DNA from 4 places in the Rhizobium sp. GCM10022189 genome. Region 2 is predicted to be linked to each of the others. Evidence: predicted binding sites of a transcription regulator. Region 2 holds the regulator's gene; each other region holds the start of a gene.
The links. The regulator LexA, encoded in region 2, represses DNA repair genes until DNA is damaged. The targets are predictions, from matches to a motif close to TGTTCNNNNTGTGTTCNG.

Region 1: ACFPWW_RS03650 (putative DNA modification/repair radical SAM protein) is a predicted target of LexA. The motif match lies at 3,789-3,806, and genes of this name have one in related genera.
Region 3: recA (recombinase RecA) is a predicted target of LexA. The motif match lies at 3,338-3,355, and genes of this name have one in related genera.
Region 4: ACFPWW_RS29220 (helicase-related protein) is a predicted target of LexA. The motif match lies at 3,361-3,378, and genes of this name have one in related genera.

What each region holds. Positions count from the first base shown of each region.
Region 1 is NZ_JBHSOR010000003.1:11,363-16,971, reverse strand. It holds gene ACFPWW_RS03660 (T6SS phospholipase effector Tle1-like catalytic domain-containing protein) at 1-1,083, shown strand, start outside; gene ACFPWW_RS03655 (UdgX family uracil-DNA binding protein) at 1,106-2,551, opposite strand; gene ACFPWW_RS03650 (putative DNA modification/repair radical SAM protein) at 2,551-3,783, opposite strand; gene greA (transcription elongation factor GreA) at 4,034-4,510, shown strand; gene ACFPWW_RS03640 (glycosyltransferase family 4 protein) at 4,542-5,591, shown strand.
Region 2 is NZ_JBHSOR010000002.1:326,076-331,684, forward strand. It holds gene eno (phosphopyruvate hydratase) at 1-427, opposite strand, end outside; gene kdsA (3-deoxy-8-phosphooctulonate synthase) at 569-1,414, opposite strand; gene ACFPWW_RS01785 (VOC family protein) at 1,411-2,298, opposite strand; gene lexA (transcriptional repressor LexA) at 2,496-3,221, shown strand; gene ACFPWW_RS01795 (ComEC/Rec2 family competence protein) at 3,202-5,609, opposite strand, start outside.
Region 3 is NZ_JBHSOR010000002.1:46,405-52,013, forward strand. It holds gene cckA (cell cycle histidine kinase CckA) at 1-1,235, shown strand, start outside; gene ACFPWW_RS00430 (pseudouridine-5'-phosphate glycosidase) at 1,351-2,277, opposite strand; gene ACFPWW_RS00435 (carbohydrate kinase family protein) at 2,308-3,252, opposite strand; gene recA (recombinase RecA) at 3,482-4,570, shown strand; gene alaS (alanine--tRNA ligase) at 4,741-5,609, shown strand, end outside.
Region 4 is NZ_JBHSOR010000058.1:41,610-47,218, reverse strand. It holds gene ACFPWW_RS29225 (RNA-binding S4 domain-containing protein) at 1-92, opposite strand, end outside; gene ACFPWW_RS29220 (helicase-related protein) at 95-3,199, opposite strand; gene ACFPWW_RS29215 (DUF3309 family protein) at 4,059-4,214, shown strand; gene ACFPWW_RS29210 (YMGG-like glycine zipper-containing protein) at 4,240-4,494, shown strand; gene ACFPWW_RS29205 (hypothetical protein) at 4,688-4,834, shown strand; gene ACFPWW_RS29200 (hypothetical protein) at 4,902-5,027, shown strand; gene ACFPWW_RS29195 (beta-ketoacyl-ACP reductase) at 5,030-5,609, opposite strand, start outside.

The sequences.
Region 1 (5,609 bases), on a different contig from region 2:
TACGATCCCGGAGTCGGCACGCTTGGTGCGGCAGATGCATGGTCGCGCTTCTACCGCAAGACCATCGAAGTCTGGGGCCTTGCCACCGGCTGGGGTCTCGATGAAAACGTCAAGGGCGCCTATCGCTTCCTGGTCGAGAACTACGATGCCGGTCCGCCCGACGATCATGGCGGTCATCCCGAGCGCGACCGCATCTATATTTTCGGCTTCAGCCGCGGCGCCTATACGGCCCGCGTTCTGGCGGGTTTCATTCACGCCTTCGGCTTGAGCAGCCGCTATCACCTGAACCTGCTCGACTATGCCTACAGAACCTACAAGGGCATTCCCGAACAGGAGCAGCGCACCGACGGCCCTGACGGCGCCGATCCGTCATCGGCCTTCAAGAGCATGCGTCTCTACGAGCGCATGCTGCGCAACGACCGCCCGCCGATCAAGCTGCTCGGCCTGTTCGATACGGTGGCCTCGGTGATCGAGGCCGGCAGAGGGCGTCCTCAGTTCACGACCCATCCTTTCACCCGCAAGAACCCAAGCGTCGAATACGTGCGCCATGCCGTGTCGATCGACGAGCGCAGAACCATGTTCCAGCCGGAACTGTGGACGCCGGATCAGGACTATCGCGGCAATCCCTTCAAGCCCGCGAGTGCCAGGCAGGATTTCAAGGAAGTCTGGTTTGCCGGCGTCCATGGCGATATCGGTGGCGGCTACCCGGAAGCCGAAAGCGCGCAGGTGAAGATACCGCTCGACTGGATGATCCGCGAAACGGAGCCGGCAGGCCTGCTCTACGTCTCGCGCACGATCAACAACATCGTGCTCGGCAAGAATGACAACCAATATGTCGAACTTGATCCGACCGCGGCCCTGCACGATTCCATGACAGCCGGCTGGAAACTGCTCGAATATATTCCGCGACGGGTGCCGGAAAATTCCTGGCGCAGACGCGGCGACAGACGCGCCATCTATCTGCCGCGACAGGACCGGCGCTTCATCCCCGACGGATCGACCCTGCATGCCTCCGTGCAGACCCGCATGGCGACCGGCTATGCTCCGCCCAACCTGCCCAGAGACCCCGTATTCGTGCCCTGACGCGTTGAATCGATTTCTCCGCTCAGGCCGCCAGGCCCTTGATCAGACTCATCTCCTGCCGAAAACGCGCAAGCTCCCGCGCCTTCCTTTCCTCATCCGGAATCCGCAGCAGGTAGGAAGGGTGCACGGTGACGAAAAGCGATCGTCCCTCTTGCATGGCAATCGCTCGCCCCCGCACATCCGCCAGCTTCTGCTTCTCACCGGTCAGCGCGTAGAAGGCCGTCGCCCCCATCGCCACGACCAGCCGCGGCCGTATGAGGTCGAGCTCCAGCTTCAGCCACCAGCGGCAATGCTGCACCTCGCCCAAATTGGGCTTCTGGTGGATGCGCCGCTTGCCGCGCGGCTCGTATTTGAAATGTTTGACGGCATTGGTGACATAGAGCCTCGACCGATCGATACCGGCCTGCGCGATCGCCTCGTCGAAAACGGTCCCGGCCGGCCCGATGAAGGGGCGGCCGGCAAGGTCCTCCTGATCGCCCGGCTGCTCGCCGACGAACATGATCCCGGCATCGACTGGCCCCTCGCCAAAGACCGTCTGCGTCGCCCTCTCATGCAGCGGGCATCGGCTGCAGGCGGCGGCTTCTTCCCGCAACGCCTCCAGCGTGCCGGCAGGCGCCCGTTTCGGGGCCGGCATGCGGGCGGCCGCCTCCCGAATCCTGTTATGATAGGCAAGCGGCATCGTCGCTTCGCGTTCGGCCATGGCAAGCACATTGACTTCCGCATCGGCGATCAGGCCGGGAATGAGATCGGCCTCCGGCAGGTTCTTCCAGTATTTTTTCGGCATCTCGGCCTGCATGGCCTTCACCTTCAGCCGGGCAGGATTGAAGATGCTGGCATAATAAGTGCGCCAGAGATCGTCGGTCGCGTCGCTGATGTCAGGCTTTTCGCAGGGCGCATCGCTTGTCGTCAGCCGCTCGCCATCCCAGGCGGCCGATCCCTTCGGCGTGGCGATCAGCCAGTCCATATCAGTGAAGCGGCGCTGGAAGAACGGCGCCTTGCGCGCGACGATATAGTGATCCGGCTCGAACCAGGCGATGAACTTTCGCCGCGCGCCGGCAGGTGCCGGCACTTCCTTGAAGCGCACGAAGGCCGTCATTTTGTGAGCGTCGCGATGCACGCTCTTCTGCATCAGCCGAGCGCGCGAAACCTCTTCGTCGGACGCCAGATCCAGCAGATCGCGGTTTTCCAGCAGGCGCCACAGCAGGCTGTAGAGCAGCGAAAACCGGCCGGGATCGCTATGGCAGATCACCGCCTCGGCAAGCGCCATGAAAGCCGGCGGAACGCTCATGGGTCTGGCATTGGGGGTTGGGTCGGGCGGCAAGGCATCACGCTGAAAATCAAAGCCCGGCTCGCTGCTCTTTTCCTGCCAGTCGATGTCGTCAGGCAGGATTCCGGCCGCGGCAAAGGCGCGGGCGGCCTTGCGCCATTCCTCGAAATTCCCCCTGCCCTCCAGAACGATCCGGCGCATCATAACAGCGTCAATTGTTCGGGTTGCGGCTCGAACATGGCGCGCAGGTCCGGCCGGTCGACAAGGCGATGCGGTGTCCAGCCCTCGGCCGTGACGAAGGCCTGTACCTTGCGGATGGAGACGCCGAGACGCGGCAGGTCCTCGAGCCGCAAGCGGCGCTGCCGCCTCTCGGTCAGGATCGCCTTCACCGTCCTGGTGCCGAGCCCCGGCACGCGCAACAGCCTCTCGCGATCGGCCCGGTTGACATCGACGGGGAAGTCCTCGCGATGGCCGAGCGCCCAGGCAAGCTTGGGATCGAGATTGAGATCCAGCATGCCGCCCTCTTGCGTCGACGTGATTTCGTCGATGCCGAACCCATAGAAACGATAGAGCCAGTCGGCCTGATAGAGCCTGTGCTCGCGCATCAGCGGCGGCTTGATGAGCGGCAGGTTCTTCGAACTGTCGGGGATCGGGCTGAAGGCGGAATAATAAACCCGCTTCAGACCGTAGCTGCTGTAAAGCTGGCCGCTGGTGGACAGGATCGTCGCATCACTGGCCCCGTCGGCGCCCACGATCATCTGCGTGCTCTGGCCGGCCGGCACGAAGCGCTTCCGCCTCCTGGTTTGCAGCGTCGGCTCTTGCGCCGCTTCGATCTTCAGCCTGAGATCGCCCATCGAGCGGCGAATGCCGGCCGGCTTCTTTTCCGGTGCAAAGCGGCTGATGCCGCTATCGGTCGGCAGTTCGATATTGAGCGAGAGGCGGTCGGCATAGAGCCCCGCCTCCTCGATCAGATGCGCGGATGCTTCCGGAATGGATTTCAGGTGAATGTAGCCGCGGAAACTATGCGTGATCCGCAATTCCCGCACGATGCGCACCATTTCCTCCATCGTGTGATCGGATGAGCGGATGATGCCCGAGGAGAGAAACAGGCCTTCGATGTAGTTGCGCCGGTAAAATTCCAGCGTCAGCCAGACGACCTCCTCGGGCGTGAACCGCGCGCGCTCGACATTGCTCGACGAGCGGTTGATGCAATAGGCGCAGTCATAGATGCAGAAATTGGTGAGCAGGATCTTGAGCAGCGAGATGCATCGGCCGTCAGGCGCATAGGCGTGACAGATGCCCGAGCCTTCGGTCGAGCCAAGCCCGCCGGAGCCGGACGAATCCCGTTTGACCGTACCGCTGGAGGCGCAGGAAGCATCGTATTTGGCAGCGTCGGAAAGGATCGCCAACCGTTCTTTAAGCGATTTCTTCATCCGTATGTTCACTAAATGTTCACGGTGGCGAAATCAAGACGAAGAAACGGGATTGTACCCGACTTCCCTTCAAAAGCAGGCACTTCAGCACACCGCAAAAAGCGCCGATACGAATTTTATGGAAATTGCGCGTGCCGATCTGCTATAAGCGGCGAAATAGGATTGTAACACGGTTCCGAAGTTCCCCTTCGGGACCTGTTTTCTTTTGTGTCTGCGCGAACTGCAGATGCGGGGAGAGAAGGACAAGAAAATGGTTGATAAGGTACCGATGACACAGGGTGGTTTCGTCAAGCTGCAGGAAGAGCTGCGCTGGCGTCAGCAGGAGGAGCGCCCGCGAATCATCGAGGCCATTGCGGAAGCGCGCGCCCATGGCGACCTTTCCGAAAATGCCGAGTACCATGCAGCCAAGGAAGCGCAGAGCCACAACGAGGGCCGCATCACCGAGCTCGAAGACCTGACGGCGCGCGCCGAAGTCATCGACCTTACCAAGATGTCGGGCGACAAGATCAAGTTCGGCGCCAAGGTGAAGCTCGTCGACGAGGACACCGAAGAGGAAAAGACCTACCAGATCGTCGGCGATCAGGAAGCCGACGTGAAGCAGGGTCGCATTTCCATCTCCTCCCCGATCGCCCGCGCGCTGATCGGCAAGGAAGTCGGCGACTCCATCGAAGTCAACGCGCCGGGCGGTTCCAAGGCCTACGAAATCCTCTCCGTTTCCTGGGGCTGATCGCCCGCGCTTTTCTTTTCAAGAGCAGCCCGTGCCGGATATCAGCGACGTCGAGATCATCGCGCCCAACCTGAAACGCCGGCTCTCCGGCGTCACGTCCACGATCGTCCAGCTTATCCCCTGCCAGATCCGGCTGGGGATCAGGATCGCCGCTCTCGGCCCCGGCCTGCCGCCGGACCTTCCGCGCTTGAAATGGCCGCAGCTGGCCGGCCTCTGGCGCCCGCCGGCCGGGCGCCGCCACCGCGTCTGGCATGCGCGCCGCAACAACGAGATGGCTGCAGGCATCCTCCTGCGCCACGTGCTGCGCATGCCGCTGAAGCTCGTCTTCACCTCGGCCGCCCAGCGCCGCCACACGTCCTACACCCGCTGGCTGATCCGCCGGATGGATGCCGTCATCGCCACCAGCAGCCGCTCCGGCTCCTTCCTCAAGGTGCCGCACACGGTCATTCAGCACGGCGTCGATCTCGCGCTCTTCCATCCGCCCGAAGGACCGGACGATACGATCACGGCCACCGGCCTGCCCGGCCGCCATCTCGTCGGCTGCTTCGGCCGGGTGCGCCACCAGAAGGGCACCGATCTGTTCGTCCAGGCGATGATTGCGCTTCTGCCGCAATATCCGGACTGGACGGCCGTCATTTCCGGCCGCATCACACCGGAGCACACGGCATTCGCCGACAAGCTGAAGGCCGATATTGCCGCGGCCGGCCTGGCCGACCGCATCGTCTTCATCGGCGAAGTGCCCGACATCAAGGTCTGGTATCGCCGGCTGACGCTCTATGTCGCCCCGTCCCGCAACGAAGGCTTCGGCCTGACCCCGCTGGAAGCCATGGCCTCGAAGACGGCGGTCGTCGCGTCAGACGCCGGCGCCTATGCCGAGATGATCGTGTCAGGCGAAAACGGCGTCATCGTGCCGCCCGGCGACGGCAAGGCGCTGACGGCAGCCATTGCCACCTATCTTGCCAATCCTGCGCTGACCGCCGCACAGGGGGAAACGGCGCTCCGGCACGTGCGCGAAAATTTCGCATTGGAAAAGGAAGCGACGGCAATCGCCCGGATTTACCAGGAGCTTCTCGGCGCTTAAGCCGAACCTTTGTAACAA
Region 2 (5,609 bases):
CCGGCAGCACGCTTGCGGAAGCGCCGCCGACGTAGCGATAGAGCGGCAGGCCGGCAGCCTGGGCGGCAGCCTTGGCAACGGCGAGCGAAACGCCGAGGATGGCATTGGCGCCGAGGCGCGACTTGTTCGGCGTGCCGTCGAGTTCGATCATGATCTGGTCGATCTGGATCTGGTTTTCGGCATCGATGCCGCCGATCGCGTCGAAGATTTCCGTATTGGCGGCTTCGACAGCCTTTTCGACACCCTTGCCGAGATAGCGCTTGCCGCCATCGCGCACTTCGACGGCTTCATGCGCGCCGGTCGAAGCACCCGAGGGAACAGCCGCGCGGCCCATGCTGCCGTCTTCGAGATAGACATCGACTTCGACGGTGGGATTGCCACGGCTATCGAGAATCTCGCGGGCGATGATATCGGTAATTGCAGTCATGGTTTTTTCCTGCTCGGTGGGTGGATAAATCGTTTGAAACCGTCTTAATCGAAGGTGCGCAAATTACAATGGCACTTTGCGACACCTTCGTCCTGCATGTCTGACCGTCGCTATAACACGATCATGTCAGGCTTTTGACTGTCAGCCCTTGGCGACCGCGTCCAAAGCGAGCAGCTTTTCCAGAAGCCGCGGCATATCCTTGAGATAGACCATGTTCGGGCCGTCGCAGGGCGCGTTGTCGGGATCCTGATGGGTCTCGATAAAGACGCCGGCAACGCCGACGGCAACGGCTGCGCGCGCCAGCGTCTCGACGAACTGCCGCTCGCCGCCCGAGGTTTCCCCCTGCCCGCCGGGCTGCTGGACCGAATGTGTGGCATCGAAGATGACAGGCGCGCCGGTTGCCGCCATGATCGGCAGCGAGCGCATGTCGGAAACCAGCGTGTTGTAGCCGAAGGAGGCGCCGCGCTCGCACAGAAGAACGTTCGGATTGCCGCTCTGGTTCAGCTTGCCGAGCACGTTCTTCATGTCCCAGGGGGCCAGGAACTGGCCTTTCTTGACGTTGATGACGCGGCCGGTCCTTGCCGCGGCCACCAGAAGATCCGTCTGGCGGGACAGGAAAGCCGGTATCTGAAGGACATCGACGACCTTGGCCACCTCGGCGCATTGTTCTTCCGTATGGATGTCCGTCAGAACCGGAATGCCGAGCTCTTTTTTCAGGTCGGCGAAGACCTCCAGCCCCTTCTCAAGGCCCACACCGCGCTTGCTCGACAGCGAGGAACGGTTCGCCTTGTCGAAGGACGTCTTGTAGACGAGCCCGATGCCGAGCTTGGCGCAGAGTTCCTTCAAGGTGCCGGCAACCATGAACGCGTGGTCGCGGCTTTCCAGTTCGCAAGCGCCGGCAATCAGCGACAGGCGTCCGGTATTGGAAAAAGTAACCTTGCCGGCGCCCTCGCCGACCGTCACCACGGAGTTCGTATTGGTGCTCATGATCTTTCCTCGAAGGCGAAGAGCGTGCCCTGCCCGGGCGCCGGCTTCACCAGAATTCGGTTGGCCTTGCGTGTGTATGTGACCCCGTTAGCAGCCAAATGCGCTTCTGTCACGGCCAGATCGCCGACGGCAAAGAGGATTGCCCGTCCACGCAGGCCGCGATCGGTATCGGGCGTCACCAGATCGTAATAGGCCTCCAGTCCTTCAGGTGTCATCAGGCTGATCTTCGCATTGGCGGTGGCAATCTGCAGCCCGAAGCCCGTGTCGTCAGCTGACACGACCCTTGCAACCGATCGGACGAAAACACCGAAGGCCTTCGGCTCCGGCGCAGCCAGGGCAATTTCGGCAATACCCGTGACACCATTGGCATGCGTCTCCAGTACGGCGCGATCGGCGGGCAACGGGTTCACGCGCTCGACGGCAAAGAGGAGGAAATCCGGCGCCCGGAGATCGGCGGCGAAGGCGAGCCGGAAGCCGGCAACACTTTCTGCGCCATCTGGCATTTTCACCGGACGCTCGAACTGCAGCAGGGAACCGGCGCTGATGCCGGCCTCGACGAATCGGGCATGTTCTCGCCTTGCATCGCCGGTGGCGAAGGCAATCGCGGAAAGGCCCTCGTCGCCGCAACGGAAGCGGAATGCCTGGTCACGGGCGGCAAAGACGTTGCCGCGACGCGCCGCCTGCTCGCTCTCTGCAACGCTCGCGACGCCCAAAGGCTCGAGATAGGTTTTGTCGGCAAAGAACACGCAGGCATTTTCCGTGCCGAAGGGATGGCGGGCATCGGGCGCGACCGTGAAACCCAGCTTGTCCAGCCTTTCGCGGGCAAGGTCGATATCCGTCACCGGCAAGACGAGATGATCGATCGGAAGCCTGTCTTTGCGCATCGGGTTCCCTCCAGCAATGACAAGGAGATGTGCTTCAGCAGGCCTTGCGAGGCAAGGGTGCGAAGGCGCAAGGGCCGCGAAAAATAAAATTCTCGACAGAATGAACAGAAGTTTTACGAAAATTTAGCCACTTGCGGAACACATATGGAACATATAGTGTCCGTTCTGGATTTGTTTCAAGACTGGGGTTACACGCCATGCTCACGCGCAAACAACAGGAACTCCTTCTTTTCATTCACGAAAGGATGAAGGAGTCAGGCGTTCCGCCGTCTTTCGACGAGATGAAGGACGCCCTGGATCTGGCCTCGAAATCCGGTATTCACCGGCTGATCACGGCACTCGAGGAACGCGGCTTCATTCGCCGGCTTCCGAACCGGGCGCGGGCGCTCGAAGTCATCAAACTGCCGGAAGCCTACAGCCCGAGCCTGCAACCCCGGCGCGGCTTTTCGCCGAGCGTCATCGAGGGCAGTCTCGGCAAGCCGCAGCCTGTGGCGCCTCCCGCCTCGGCCAAGCCGGCACCTGCCGCCGATAACGGCAATTCGGTCTCCGTTCCCGTCATGGGGCGCATCGCCGCCGGCGTGCCGATCTCGGCGATCCAGAACAATACGCATGACATCACGGTTCCGACCGATATGCTTGGCTCCGGCGAACATTATGCGCTGGAAGTTCGCGGCGATTCGATGATCGAAGCCGGCATTTTCGATGGCGACACGGTCATCATCCGCAATGGCAGCACGGCCAATCCCGGCGATATCGTCGTTGCACTCGTCGACGACGAGGAAGCGACGCTCAAGCGCTTCCGCCGCAAGGGCGCATCGATTGCGCTCGAGGCTGCAAACCCCGCCTACGAGACCCGCATTTTCCCGCCGGATCGCGTCAAGGTTCAGGGCAAGCTCGTCGGCCTCATTCGCCGCTATCACTGACCGGTGACAGGCCGGCGTCCGCGAATGCATTGCTTCGCCAGTCATAGGCGCGGTGACGCATCCAGGGGCGCTGCAACGTGTCGAATGTGGTGGTGGCCTCAACTCCGTTGGCAGTGAACCGAAGTTCGACGGAACCTGTCCTGCGCAACGTTTCGCCGGTCAAGAGCAGCGCGCCGGAGCGGCAGCGGTCGACGCGCAGCCGGACGGGGGTCACGACAATATCGGCCGTATCGCAGGCCGGCCCGAGATAGGCGGCATTGTCGATGACGGTCAGCCTCTTTCCGTTGGCGAGCGCGACGCTGCACCAGGCGCCCTTCAGGCAGGAGAAACGCGAGGGAGGGCCGGTGTCGGCCGCCTGTCTCATCGCCTCTCTGGCTTCATCCTGCTGATCCGGCGAAAGCTGCAACCGTTTGCCGTCAGGCGCGGCGGGCGCCTTGGCGGCTTGGAGCATTACCGGCTTGCGGTGCTCTTCGAGGGCAAGCGCCCGCTGCCATTGTTCGAAGATGAAGGCGGGCGGCTTCTCACGGTTTGAAGCCATCGCCTCTCCATCGACTATGGCAACAAGCCCGCCATCCTCTGAGATGGCGATATCGGGCGCCGCACCGGACGGGAGAACGGCCACAGCAAGCGTGGAGACCGCGACAATTGCCGTTCCCATGTGCCGCAGCCCCGTTCTGAGCAGCGTCAGCAGCAGAAAGCCGGAGACGGCTGTCGGGAAATACCAGCCGGGCAAGCGGCCGATATCTATATTGCCGCCCCACCCCGCGATCGCCTTGGCGATCGTGATCACCAGATCGAGCCCGAAGCCTGCCACCTGCCACAGCCAGCCGTCCAGGCCGAAGGGCATCAGCAGCATTGCCAGCATGCCCGCCGGCATGACGATGAAGGAAATGACCGGCATGGCCGCAAGATTTGCCGGCAGGCCATAGGCCGTCAGGCGGTGGAAATGCTCGATCGAAAACAGTGCCGTCGAGAAGCCGCCGATCAGCGACGTCAGGAAAACGCCGCCGAAGAAACTGCCAACCATGGAGATCGGCTTCATGATCGGCAGCCTGGCAAGAGCGTTCTCACGCATCGGCCGCCGCTTCCAGAGATCGTAGCCGGCGACAAGTGCGAGCGTGGCGGCAAAGGACATCTGGAAGCTTGGCCCCAGCACTTCCGATGGCGAGACAGCGAGGATCACGAGAGCGGACAGCGCCACGTTTCTAAGGCTGATCGATGGCCGGTCGAAGAAGACGGCGACCAGCATGATCGCCATCATGATGAAGGCGCGTTCGGCGGAGACGGCAAAACCCGAGATCAGATAGTAGGCGGTTACCGCAGCGAGCGCGCCGGCGGCCGCGATCTTCTTGGTCGGCCACGCCTGGGCAATACCGGGAAACAGGCTGAGGACGACACGCAGGCCGACGAAGAAGATGCCGGCGGAGAGCGCCATATTGAGGCCGGAGATTGCGATAATGTGGGCAAGGCCGGATTGCCGCAAGGCTTCCGTCGTTTCATCCGAGATCGCGCGTCTCTCGTCGGTGACAAGGGAGGCGGCAAAGGCCCCGGTGTCGCCGGGCAGGGCGGAGCGGATCCGATCGCCGATGCCGCTTCTCAGGCGATAGAGCCACTCCAGGACGGCCTCATCGAGCGAGCCTGCCTGCTCCGACTGTTCCGCCACCTTTTTCGGCGCCCCATAGAAGAAGCCGTTGGCGCCGATGCGGTCGAAATAGGCGCTGAAGGCGAAATCGTTGAGATGGGGGAGCGCCGGCCCCGCCGGAGGCGTCAGCCGCGCCCTGCCCTCGATGATGTCGCCGAGTTCGAAGGGGCGGGCCGCGCCACGCGCCAGCACGGAGACGCGTTCGGGCGGACGCCTGATCTCGGGTGCGCTTGTGCCGTTGACCTTGAGAATATAACGCCAGCGTCCCTCGCCATCGCCTTCCCGGCGCTCGATGCGGCCGGTCACGGTCGTCGTGACGGCTGAATCGAGGATCAGGGTCCTTGCCCGCCAGGTTTCGACCTGTGCCGAAAGCATGCCGCCGGCAAAGAGAAGCAGGCCAAGCAGTGTCGCCCGCAATTTCGGCCGGCCATGGCCGCAGACCGTGACGGCGACAAGGAGGACAAGCAGGCAGAGACCGAGCGAGACGGCCGGAAAGTCCGAGCCTGTCAGAAACCAGGTGGCGGCACCCGCCCCCAGGAAGACCGGCGAGAAGAGGATGAGGCGGCCGTGACCGGCCTCCTCGGCCGCCATATGCACGGACAAGGAGACGTACCGTTTCCCAACGGCCGCCAGTCGCCATGGAAAGGGTGTCGCGGCTTGCGTGCGGACCGGTTGCGTCACAATGGCGCGCGGGGCAACGCCAATAAAATCCATCTTTTCATCGATGGATTTCGCCTGCCGCTGTC
Region 3 (5,609 bases), 280 kb from region 2:
CCGTCGAAGTGACCGAGCAGAAGGCGCTCGAAGCGCAGATGGCCCAGACGCAGAAGATGAACGCGGTCGGCACACTTGCCGGCGGCATCGCGCACGATTTCAACAACGTGCTGACGGCGATCCTGCTCTCCTCCGACCACCTGCTCCTGCAGGCGCGGCCGGCCGACGCGAGCTTTGCCGACCTGATGGAAATCAAGCGCAACGCCAACCGCGCCGCCGTTCTCGTGCGCCAGCTGCTCGCCTTCTCGCGCAAGCAGACGATGCGGCCGACCGTGCTCAACCTCACCGATGTCGTCGGCGACCTGCGCATGCTGGTCGACCGGCTGATTTCGGGCACGAACGTCAAGCTCGATGTCGAATATGGCCGCGATCTCTGGCCGGTGAAGACCGACCTGTCGCAGTTCGAGCAGGTGCTGATCAACCTCTGCGTCAACGCGCGCGACGCCATGCCCCAAGGCGGCACGCTGACGCTGCGCACCCGTAACCTTCCCGCCGCCGAAGTCGCGGCCTTCAACTATTCCTACATGCCGCACGAGGACATGGTGCTGGTGGAAGTGACCGATACCGGCACCGGTATCGCGCCCGAGATCATGGACAAGATCTTCGAGCCCTTCTTCACCACCAAGGAAGTGGGCAAGGGCACCGGCCTCGGCCTTGCCATGGTCTATGGCATCGTCAAACAGTCCGGCGGCTATATCCAGCCGGAATCGGAAGTCGGCAAGGGCACGACCTTCCGCATCTTCCTGCCGCGCCATATCGTCGAGCCGGCCGTCGCCGCCGAAGCGGATGCCGCCGATCAGGCGGTTGCTTCGGGCGGCGCCAATGTCGTGGAACTGGTGCAGCCGAAGCAGCCGGAAGACCTGACGGGCTCTGCCGTCATCCTGCTCGTCGAGGACGAGGAGGCGGTGCGCCGCGGCGGCAAGCGCATGCTGGAGACGCGCGGCTATACGGTCTATGAGGCGGGCTCGGGCGTGGAAGCGCTCGACATCATGGACGAGCTCGAAGGCAAGGTGGATATCGTCGTTTCCGACGTGGTCATGCCGGAAATGGACGGGCCGTCGCTCTTGCGCGAATTGCGCAAGAAATATCCGGACCTGAAATTCATCTTCGTGTCCGGTTATGCCGAGGATGCCTTTGCCCGCAACCTGCCGCCGGAAGCCAAGTTCGGCTTCCTGCCGAAGCCGTTCTCGCTGAAACAGCTGGCCGTGGCGGTGAAAGAGACGCTGGATAGCTGACGGGTCGAGTGATTCAGGCGGTCAGCGCGGGCAGTGCGTGCGGCCCCCCTTTCGACAGGGAATTCTGCCGCACAAATGCGTCGGCAGGGCGGGTCCAGCCCGCCCCAACAACTAATTACTCACCCAGCGCCACGGCGATCTCTGCCGCCAGCCGCGCATTATTCTCCACCAGCGCGATGTTCGTCTTCAGGCTCTGGCCATCCGTCAGGTCGAAGATCGTGCTCAAGAGGTAAGGTGTTACCGCCTTGCCGGTGATTTCGTCGCGTTCGGCGCTGTCGAGCGCACGCTCGATATAGATTTCCATTTCCTCGCGGGCGATTTCGTCGGCTTCCGGAACCGGGTTGGCGATCAGCATGCCGCCGTCGATGCCGAGCTGTTCGCGGGTCGTCTGGAAATTGGCGATCGCGGCCGGGCTGTTCAGGGTCAGCGGGCTTGGGATGCCCGAGGAGCGCGACCAGAAGGCCGGGAATTCGTCGCTTTCATAGGTGACGACGGGAACGCCGCGGGTTTCCAGCACTTCCAGCGTCTTCGGAATGTCGAGGATCGCCTTGGCGCCGGCGCAGACGACGATGACGCCGGTGCGGGCGAGTTCTTCAAGGTCGGCGGAAATATCGAAAGTCTCTTCCGCGCCGCGATGCACGCCGCCGATGCCGCCGGTCGCAAAGACCTTGATGCCGGCGCGCGCGGCCGCAATCATCGTGGCGGCAACGGTGGTGGCACCGGTGCGGCGCTCGGCGATCGCAAAGGCGATATCGGCGCGCGACACTTTCATCACGTCCTTGGCCCTGGCGAGCTGTTCCAGCTCGGCGGCCTCCAGGCCGATATGCAGCGTGCCGTGGATGACGGCGATCGTGGCGGGAACGGCACCCTGGTCGCGAATGATCGATTCGACGCTGCGCGCCATTTCGATATTGCCGGGGTAGGGCATGCCGTGGGTGATGATGGTCGATTCGAGGGCGACGATCGGGGCGCCGCGCTGCTTGGCGGCGGCCACTTCCTTCGAATAGGAGATCGGCAGCAGGGGCGAGAAGGGTTTGGTCATGATCCGTATCCGTTTATCGATGTTGCCGCTTCATTGCAGAATTCTCGCCGCCGGGACAAGCGAAAGCATGTCGCGGAGCAATTCGGGAGAGAGATTTTCGCTCACCGCGTGATGCGACTGGACGGTGAGTGCGGCCGCCGCCGCGCCGTGGCGAACCGCCTCTTCCAGCGGATGGCCGAGCATCAGGGCCGCCAGCGTGCCGGCGGCAAGCGAGTCTCCCGCACCGGTGACATCGGCGACAGTATCGGAGATCGGCGGCTGCAGGAGAAGGGCGCGCCCGTCCTTGAAGGCGACGAGTTCCCGCTGGCCGCGGGTGACGACCGCGCCGCCGATGCCGATGTCACCGAGCAGGGGCGGCCAGGCGGCGGCATTGTCGGGCCGCTCGCCGGTCAGCGCCGCGGCCTCGGCTTCGTTGAGGAAGAGATAGTCGATGCCTTCAAGGCACGGCAGAAGGCGCACGACCTTGGCCGGGGAAATGGCAATCGCGGCGACCGGCTTGCCGAGCGCATTGGCCCTGGAAACGATCGCGGCTGCGGTCTCCTCCGGCAGGTTGGCGTCGAAGAGGACGAAATCGGTGGCGGCAAAGGCGTCGCGCACCCAGCGGATCGACAGGCGGCGCGGCACGAAGAAACGGTAGAGTTCCATGTCGGCCAACGCGATGACGAGATTGCCGTCCCTCTCGATGATCGCCGTGTAACTCGGCGTCTTGCGGTCGAGGAAGACGAAGGGGCGGTCGTCGATGCCGGCAAAGTCTGCCGCCTCGCTCACCATCTCGCCGATCGGGTCGCCGCCGCGCGGCGAAATCATCGTCACGTCGAAGCCGAGGCGGGCAAGATTGCGGGCCGCGTTGAAGCCGCCGCCGCCCGGTTCCTCGAACCATGTGCCGGGATTGCTGGCGCCCGGTGCCGTCTCGCCGGAAATACGGCCGCGGCGATCGATATGGGCGCCGCCGAGAACGAGAATCCTGGCGCTCATTTCTGCACCCCGCAAGCGAATCGAATGGCGGCGGACGCTGTCGCGTCCACAGGGCGGGGCGCACTAAGCCGTTGCTTTGCATCGATAAAACAAAAATAGAACACGGGCCGTTTTACCTTTTTCTTTCAGATATTTGCAACCCCATTGCGAAATAAGAACAAATGGGGTACAAACTTCGCATCAGCGGCGACATTGCTAGAGCAGCGTCAATAACCTAAAGGTGGATCGAATGTCTCAGAATTCATTGCGGCTCGTAGAGGACAAATCGGTGGACAAAAGCAAGGCGCTCGAAGCGGCACTCTCACAGATCGAGCGGTCGTTCGGCAAGGGCTCGATCATGAAACTCGGCTCGAACGAGAACATCGTCGAGATCGAAACGGTTTCCACAGGTTCTCTCAGCCTCGATATCGCTCTCGGCATCGGCGGTCTGCCGAAGGGTCGTATCATCGAGATCTACGGTCCGGAAAGCTCGGGCAAGACGACGCTGGCGCTGCAGACCATTGCCGAGGCGCAGAAGAAGGGCGGCATCTGCGCCTTCGTCGATGCCGAACATGCGCTCGATCCGGTCTATGCCCGCAAGCTCGGCGTCGACCTGCAGAACCTCCTGATCTCGCAGCCCGACACGGGCGAGCAGGCGCTCGAAATCACCGATACGCTGGTACGCTCCGGCGCCATCGACGTTCTGGTCGTCGATTCCGTTGCGGCGCTGACGCCGCGCGCCGAAATCGAGGGCGAAATGGGCGACAACCTGCCGGGCATGCAGGCCCGCCTGATGAGCCAGGCGCTGCGCAAGCTGACGGCCTCGATCTCCAAGTCGAACTGCATGGTGATCTTCATCAACCAGATCCGCATGAAGATCGGCGTCATGTTCGGTTCGCCGGAAACCACGACCGGCGGCAACGCGCTGAAATTCTACGCCTCCGTCCGCCTCGACATCCGCCGTATCGGCCAGGTCAAGGAGCGCGAAGAGGTGATCGGCAACCAGACGCGCGTCAAGGTCGTCAAGAACAAGATGGCGCCTCCCTTCAAGCAGGTCGAATTCGACATCATGTATGGCGAGGGCGTGTCGAAGACCGGCGAACTCATCGACCTCGGCGTCAAGGCCGGCATCGTCGAGAAGTCCGGCGCCTGGTTCTCCTATAACAGCCAGCGCCTCGGCCAGGGCCGCGAAAACGCCAAGATCTTCCTGCGCGACAATCCGGATCTCGCCCGCGAGATCGAAACCGCGCTTCGCCAGAATGCCGGCCTGATCGCCGACCGCTTCCTGCAGAACGGCGGCCCGGACGCCGGCGACGATGCAGGCGATGGCGACATGTAATCCAGCCTGAGCGCAAAGCGAATTCGAAGCGGCCGCATTCCCTCACGAGAATGCGGCCGCTTCTGTTTGTGTGCCGGACTTTGTTTGTATGCTGGACAGTGGCAGGGCCGGACGATAAAAGCCGATGGATTTAATTTTACCTGCCTGCTGGCAGCATCGAAGGGCATGAAATGAGCGGTGTAAACGATATCCGGTCGACCTTCCTCGACTATTTCAAGAAGAACGGCCATGAGGTCGTTCCATCAAGCCCGCTCGTGCCGCGCAATGATCCGACGCTGATGTTCACCAATGCCGGCATGGTGCAGTTCAAGAACGTCTTCACCGGCCTCGAAAAGCGTCCCTATTTGACGGCGACGACCTCGCAGAAATGCGTGCGCGCCGGCGGCAAGCACAACGACCTCGACAATGTCGGCTATACCGCGCGCCACCTGACCTTCTTCGAAATGCTCGGCAATTTCTCCTTCGGCGACTATTTCAAGGAGAATGCGATCGAGCTTGCCTGGAAGCTCGTCACCGAAGGTTTCGACCTGCCGAAGAACCGGCTGCTGGTGACGGTCTATTCGGAAGACGAGGAAGCCGCGACGCTGTGGAAGAAAATCGCCGGTTTCTCCGACGACAAGATCATCCGCATCCCGACCTCCGACAATTTCTGGCAGATGGGCGATACCGGCCCCTGCGGCCCGTGCTCGGAAATCTTCATCGACCAGGGCGAGAATATCTGGGGCGGCCCTCCCGGCTCGCCGGAAGAGGATGGCGACCGGTTCCTGGAATTCTGGAACCTCGTCTTCATGCAGTTCGAACAGACCGAGCCCGGCGTTCGCAACCCGCTGCCGCGTCCGTCGATCGATACCGGCATGGGCCTGGAGCGCATGGCGGCCGTCCTGCAGGGCGTGCAGAGCGTTTTCGACACCGACCTGTTCCGCACGCTGACCGGCACGATCGAGGATGCCGTCGGCGTCAAGGCCGAGGGCAATGCCAGCCACCGCGTCATCGCCGACCACCTGCGTTCCTCCGCCTTCCTGATCGCCGACGGCGTGCT
Region 4 (5,609 bases), on a different contig from region 2:
GCCAGCGAGCGCGACTTCACCATGCGGGCGAAAAACAGCCATTTGTCGATGCGCTGGCGCGAACCGCTTCCTGGCTGTGTTTCTTCGCCCATGGTTACTTCTTCATCTGCTCCTTGAGCGCAGCAAGCTTGGCAAAGGGAGAATCCGGATCGATCGGCTTCTCCTTGCGCGGCGGCTTGGCCTCGAAGCGCAGCGGCTGCGAATTGCCGCGGTTGTTGTTGCGGTCGTTGCGATCGCCACGATCCTTGCGGTCGCCGCGATCCTGACGATCGCCGCGCTGCTCGTTGCGGTCATTGCGCGCATGTTGAGGACGTCCGCCGTCACGATTGCCGCCTTCGCGGTTGCCGCCGTCCCGGTTGCGGTTGTTGTTGCGGTTGCCGTCCCGGCTTTCGCCGCCTTCGCCGCCATGGCGGCGATTGTTGCGGTCTGCGCGGTCCTGCCCCTGGCCTTGTCCGCCACGGCGCTCGCCATGGCCGCGCGCCTGACGCTGGTTTTCGTTGCGTCCCCCGAGACGCCACAGGAGAACCGGCTTGGGCTCCGCAGCCTCGCCGGCCTCGGCCGAAGCTTCGGCAACTGCCGGCGCTTCCGCAGCCGCCGGCGCGGCTTCGACGGCGGGCGCCTCTTCCGAAGCGCCGTCGGCGTCGTCATGGTCGGCCTTCTCAGCCGTTTCTTCGGCCGCAGGCTCGGCCGCAACCGCCGCCGGTGCGGATGCAGCATCCTGCGTCGCAAGGAATGCGGTCGCCTCTTCGGCCTTTACCGCGTCGGCACGGTAGCCGAGACCCTTGAGGATCTCTTCCATGTCTTCCAGTGTCGCGCCGAGAATGGACAGCATTGCCGTCGTCGTCGTGAAGCGGCGTCCGTCATAGGCGCCGTCCGGGCGCGCGCCCTGACCCGGCTTCCACTGCAGCAGCGGACGGATGAGGTCGGCAAGTCGCTCGAGAATGTCGATGCGCACCGCGCGCTTGCCGAGGAAACGGAAGCCCGCGAGTTTGTAGAACATGCGCTCGAAGCTCGGATCGGTGACGACGGACGTGCGGCCGGCGGCCAGCACCGGGATGAGATCGCCATAGCCTGGCTTTTCGAGGCCGTCGTTCTTCAGTGCCCAGAGCAGGGTGATGAGTTCCGCCGGCGCCGGCTTGAGAAGCGCCGGTACGAAGATGTGATATGCGCCGAAGCGGATGCCGTAACGGCGCATGGAGGCGCGGGCATCCTGGTCCAGGGACTTCACCTCTTCCGTCACATCGCGGCGGAAGAGCACGCCGAGATTTTCCACGAGCTGGAAGGCGAGCCCCTTGGCAAGACCCTGCAGGTCCTCGGCGCGCGACAGGTCGTCCAGCGGCTTCAGTACCGTGCTGATATGGTGGTTGACGAACCGTTCGATACGGGCGGCGACATGGTCGCGCGCATTGCCCGTCAGCTGCTCGTCGGCAAGCAGGATGACGCGCGGCCGCATCACATGGTCGCTGCCGGAAAGACGGCCGACGGGATCGCCGAGCCAGCGCACCAGCCCATCCGAGCCGATCGCCAGATCGGCATTGCCTGCGGCATGCAGGCGCGCTGCGCGAGCTTCGAATTCGAGCGCGAGCGCCTTTTGCGACGCAGCCTGAACCGCCTTGGCGTCCGGCCCGTCCGTTCCCCCGACAGGCGTGAAACGGAACCCGGTCAACTGCCCCACATGATGTCCTTCAACGAAGACATCGCCATTCACACTGATTTCAGCTTCCAGCATCGCATTCTCTCTCAGGCGCTTCATGAGCACAGATGTCCTGCGATCAACAAAGCGTTTCGTCAACCTTTCATGTAACGCATCGGACAATCGATCTTCGATTTCCCGCGTCTTTTCCTGCCAGTGTGTCGGATCGGCAAGCCAGCCGGGCCGATTCGATACATAGGTCCAGGTTCTTATCTGCGCGATTCGCGCCGAAAGCGTGTCAATTTCCCCATCTGTCCGATCAGAGCGGTGAACTTGCTCCGCAAGAAATTGCTCGTTCACCGTGCCATAGCGCACCAGATCGGAAAAGAGGGTAGAGATAAGATCGGCATGTTGCGCAGGCGTTATGCGCCGATAGTCCGGCAGAGCGCAAGCCTCCCAGAGCTTTTCGACCCGCGCCGGCGTGTCAGCGAGATCAATGATTTCCGGATAGCGCGACAGGTGTTCGAGCGCCTGCTGGTCGACTGCCGGCAGCGCCCGCGTCAGGCCCGGCACGCGGGGGCCGGTCTCCAGGCTTGCCCGCAGGGATTGTATCGAGGAAAAATCGAGATCCTTGGTGCGCCACTGCAGAACCTTGATATTGTCGAACTCATGGCCCTCGATGCGCTGCACGAGCTCCTCGTCGAAGGGCGAGACCTGGCCGGTGACGCCAAAGGTACCGTCGCGCACGTGCCGGCCGGCACGGCCGGCGATCTGGCCGAGTTCGCCGGGATTGAGGTTGCGGAACTGGTAGCCGTCGAATTTCCGGTCCTGGGCGAAGGCCACATGGTCGACGTCGAGATTGAGGCCCATGCCGATCGCATCGGTCGCAACGAGATATTCGACATCGCCGGCCTGATAGAGCGCCACCTGCGCATTGCGGGTGCGCGGGCTGAGTGCGCCGAGCACGACGGCTGCCCCGCCGCGCTGGCGTCGGATCAGCTCCGCGATCGCATAGACCTCGTCCGCCGAGAAGGCGACGATCGCCGAGCGCTGCGGCAGCCGGGTAATCTTTTTCTGCCCGGCGTAAAGAAGGTGGGAAAGCCGCGGCCGCTCCGTAACCGTAATCCCCGGCAGAAGCTGCTGCAGGATCGGCCGCATGGTGGCAGCGCCAAGCAGAAGCGTCTCCTCGCGGCCGCGCAGATGCAGGATCCGGTCTGTAAAGATATGGCCGCGCTCGAGATCGCCCGCGAGCTGCACTTCATCGATGGCGACGAAGGCCGCCTTGGTCTCCCGCGGCATTGCTTCGACCGTGCACACCGAGAAACGCGCATTCGGCGGCGAAATCTTTTCTTCGCCTGTCACCAGCGCCACGTTCTGGGCACCGACCTTTTCGACCACCCGCGTATAGACCTCGCGCGCCAGCAGACGCAGCGGCAGGCCGATGACACCCGTGCCGTGCGCCACCATGCGTTCGATCGCATAATGGGTCTTGCCGGTATTGGTCGGCCCGAGCACCGCGGTCACGCCGCGCCCGCTCAGTATCATCGGCTGCGAAGTCAGGGTCATGGTCCATGCAAGTGAGGCGCGAACGCCCCGGGGTCAAGTCGGCTCCTGCGGGAGAGGCACAGAACACATGGACAGCCGAAGCACCAAACGCAAGGGCAGATTTGAAATAGACTTTGGATTGAGCGTGGAAGCCACAGTAGCTAAGTGCTTGATTTAAGATTCGGAACAGCTTGAGAACGAATCGGAGACGAATCGCTGACTCCCGCTGATTCAGCTTTTGTTCACGGCTAAGTATTGATTTTGAATCACTTTTTTACACTAGATGCTGAATCTGCCGATCCGACCGAGAACAAATGCCGGCAACCGCGATTAACGCTTGTGGCATGCACCGCAGAAACGCAAGGTCAAGCCCAAAATTAACAGTTCGACCAAAGCCGGAACGAATCGGAGACGAATCGCTGATGTCGAGGTTTTCCCTTTTCGTTCACGGCGAGATCTTGTGAGCGCTGTGGTCTCTGATCCCAAGATACGGATTCCGATCTTGCTGCCGCCGTTCAAAGCCGTATGACCGCATTAATCTTTTACATGTCGAATTCACGAAGCTTTAAGCCGGCCGCTGCCGGCAATCGGCTTAGGAGTCACCGCCGATCAAAGCCGGAACGAATCGCCGACGAATCAGAGACATCTTCATTTTCCGGCTTTGTTCACCGCAACATATTGTATTTAAATGGAATTTTAACCATAACAGGAAATGGCCGACATCGGTTTGCCGACTTGCTTTCCTCGAAACCGGCTAAATCCGGTTCTGTCATAGTGGCCGATAACGCCGGCGTGATATTCCGAGAGCTTAGCCGGGAACAAAAATCGAGGATGCGTGTTACTAGTCCAGTCGAAATGAGGATGAGGCAGGACAAACACCATGCTTGGCACGATACTTCTTATTATCCTTATTCTATTATTGATCGGCGCCTTGCCGAATTGGGGTTATAGCCGCGGATGGGGCTATGGACCTTCCGGAGGTTTGGGGTTAGTTCTCGTCATCATTATCATTCTTGTCCTGATGGGCCGAATTTAAAGGCCAGAACCTGGGGAGTTTAGACATGAAGAAGATTGTTCTTAGCTGCGCTCTCATCGGCGCTCTCGCATCCTGCACGCCGACGGAGCAGGGCACGGCGATCGGCGCCGGCACGGGCGCCATCATCGGCGGCGCTGTCACCAACAGCTGGGGCGGCGCGGCAGTCGGCGCAGTCGCTGGCGGCCTGACAGGCGCCCTGATCGGCCAGTCGGTCGAACGCCGCGGCTACTGCATCTATCGCGACCGCTACGGCCGCCGCTACGAAGCGCGTTGCCGCTAATCGGCATCGGCCCATCAGAAATTTTCAACGGGCGCTTCGGCGCCCGTTTTTCTTCCGCCTTTTCGTCGTCAACGCTGCGTTGACGATGGGTCGCTGAAGTCAAACCTACCGCGTCGCCAGCGCCGAGCCCATATTCCTTTCAACATCGCAGGGACCGAGCACATACCGCCTGCGAGCGCAAAGGAACGCTACCATGGCCCAGATTTTCCTCAATTCCGCCGTCGCCGTCCTGATCGCCTCGGCTTTTCTGACGACGGCAGTCGCTGCCCTCCGCAGCCGGGACCGCGCTGTCCAGAAAGTGCCGGTCAGAGCCGGCAGGCGCCATCATCCAAACGCCTGACCTATCCACGAAACCGGAGCCGCGTGGCAGCGGCTATCCGAGCCCCCGACCACGGGGAGAAGCGAATATGAACAGGATCATCGCAATCGCTGCCCTCATCACCATCGGCCTTGCAGCCTATGGTGCGTCTGCCGGCCCCTATGACGGTACCGGCAGCTTCCCGAACAGCTATGCACACAGCCAGAAGAAATAGGCTCAGACGAAGAACTGGCCGCCATTGGCCGTCAGCGTCGAACCGGTAATGAAACCGGCATCGTCGGAAACGAGGAAGGTTACGCAGCGCGCGATCTCCTCGGGTTCGCCCAGGCGCCCGACCGGGATTTGCGGAATGATCTTCTCGTTCAGCACCTTTTCCGGCACCGCACGCACCATCTCCGTCCCGATATAACCGGGGCAGATGGCATTGACGGTGATGTTCTTGACGGCGCCTTCCTGGGCAAGCGCCTTGGTAAATCCAAGGTCGCCGGCTTTTGCGGCCGAATAGTTCACCTGCCCCATCTGACCCTTCTGGCCGTTGATGGAAGATATGTTGACGATACGGCCGAAGCTGCGGTCACGCATGCCGTTCCAGACATGGTGCGTCATGTTGAACAGGCCGGTGAGATTGGTGTTGATGACCTCGTGCCATTGCTGCGGCGTCATCTTGTGGAACATCGCGTCGCGCGTGATGCCGGCATTGTTGACGAGGATCTCGACCGGCCCGAGTTCGGCCTGGACTTTCGCTATGCCCTCGCCGCAGGCGTCGTAGTCGGAGACGTCCCACCTGAAGGCCGGA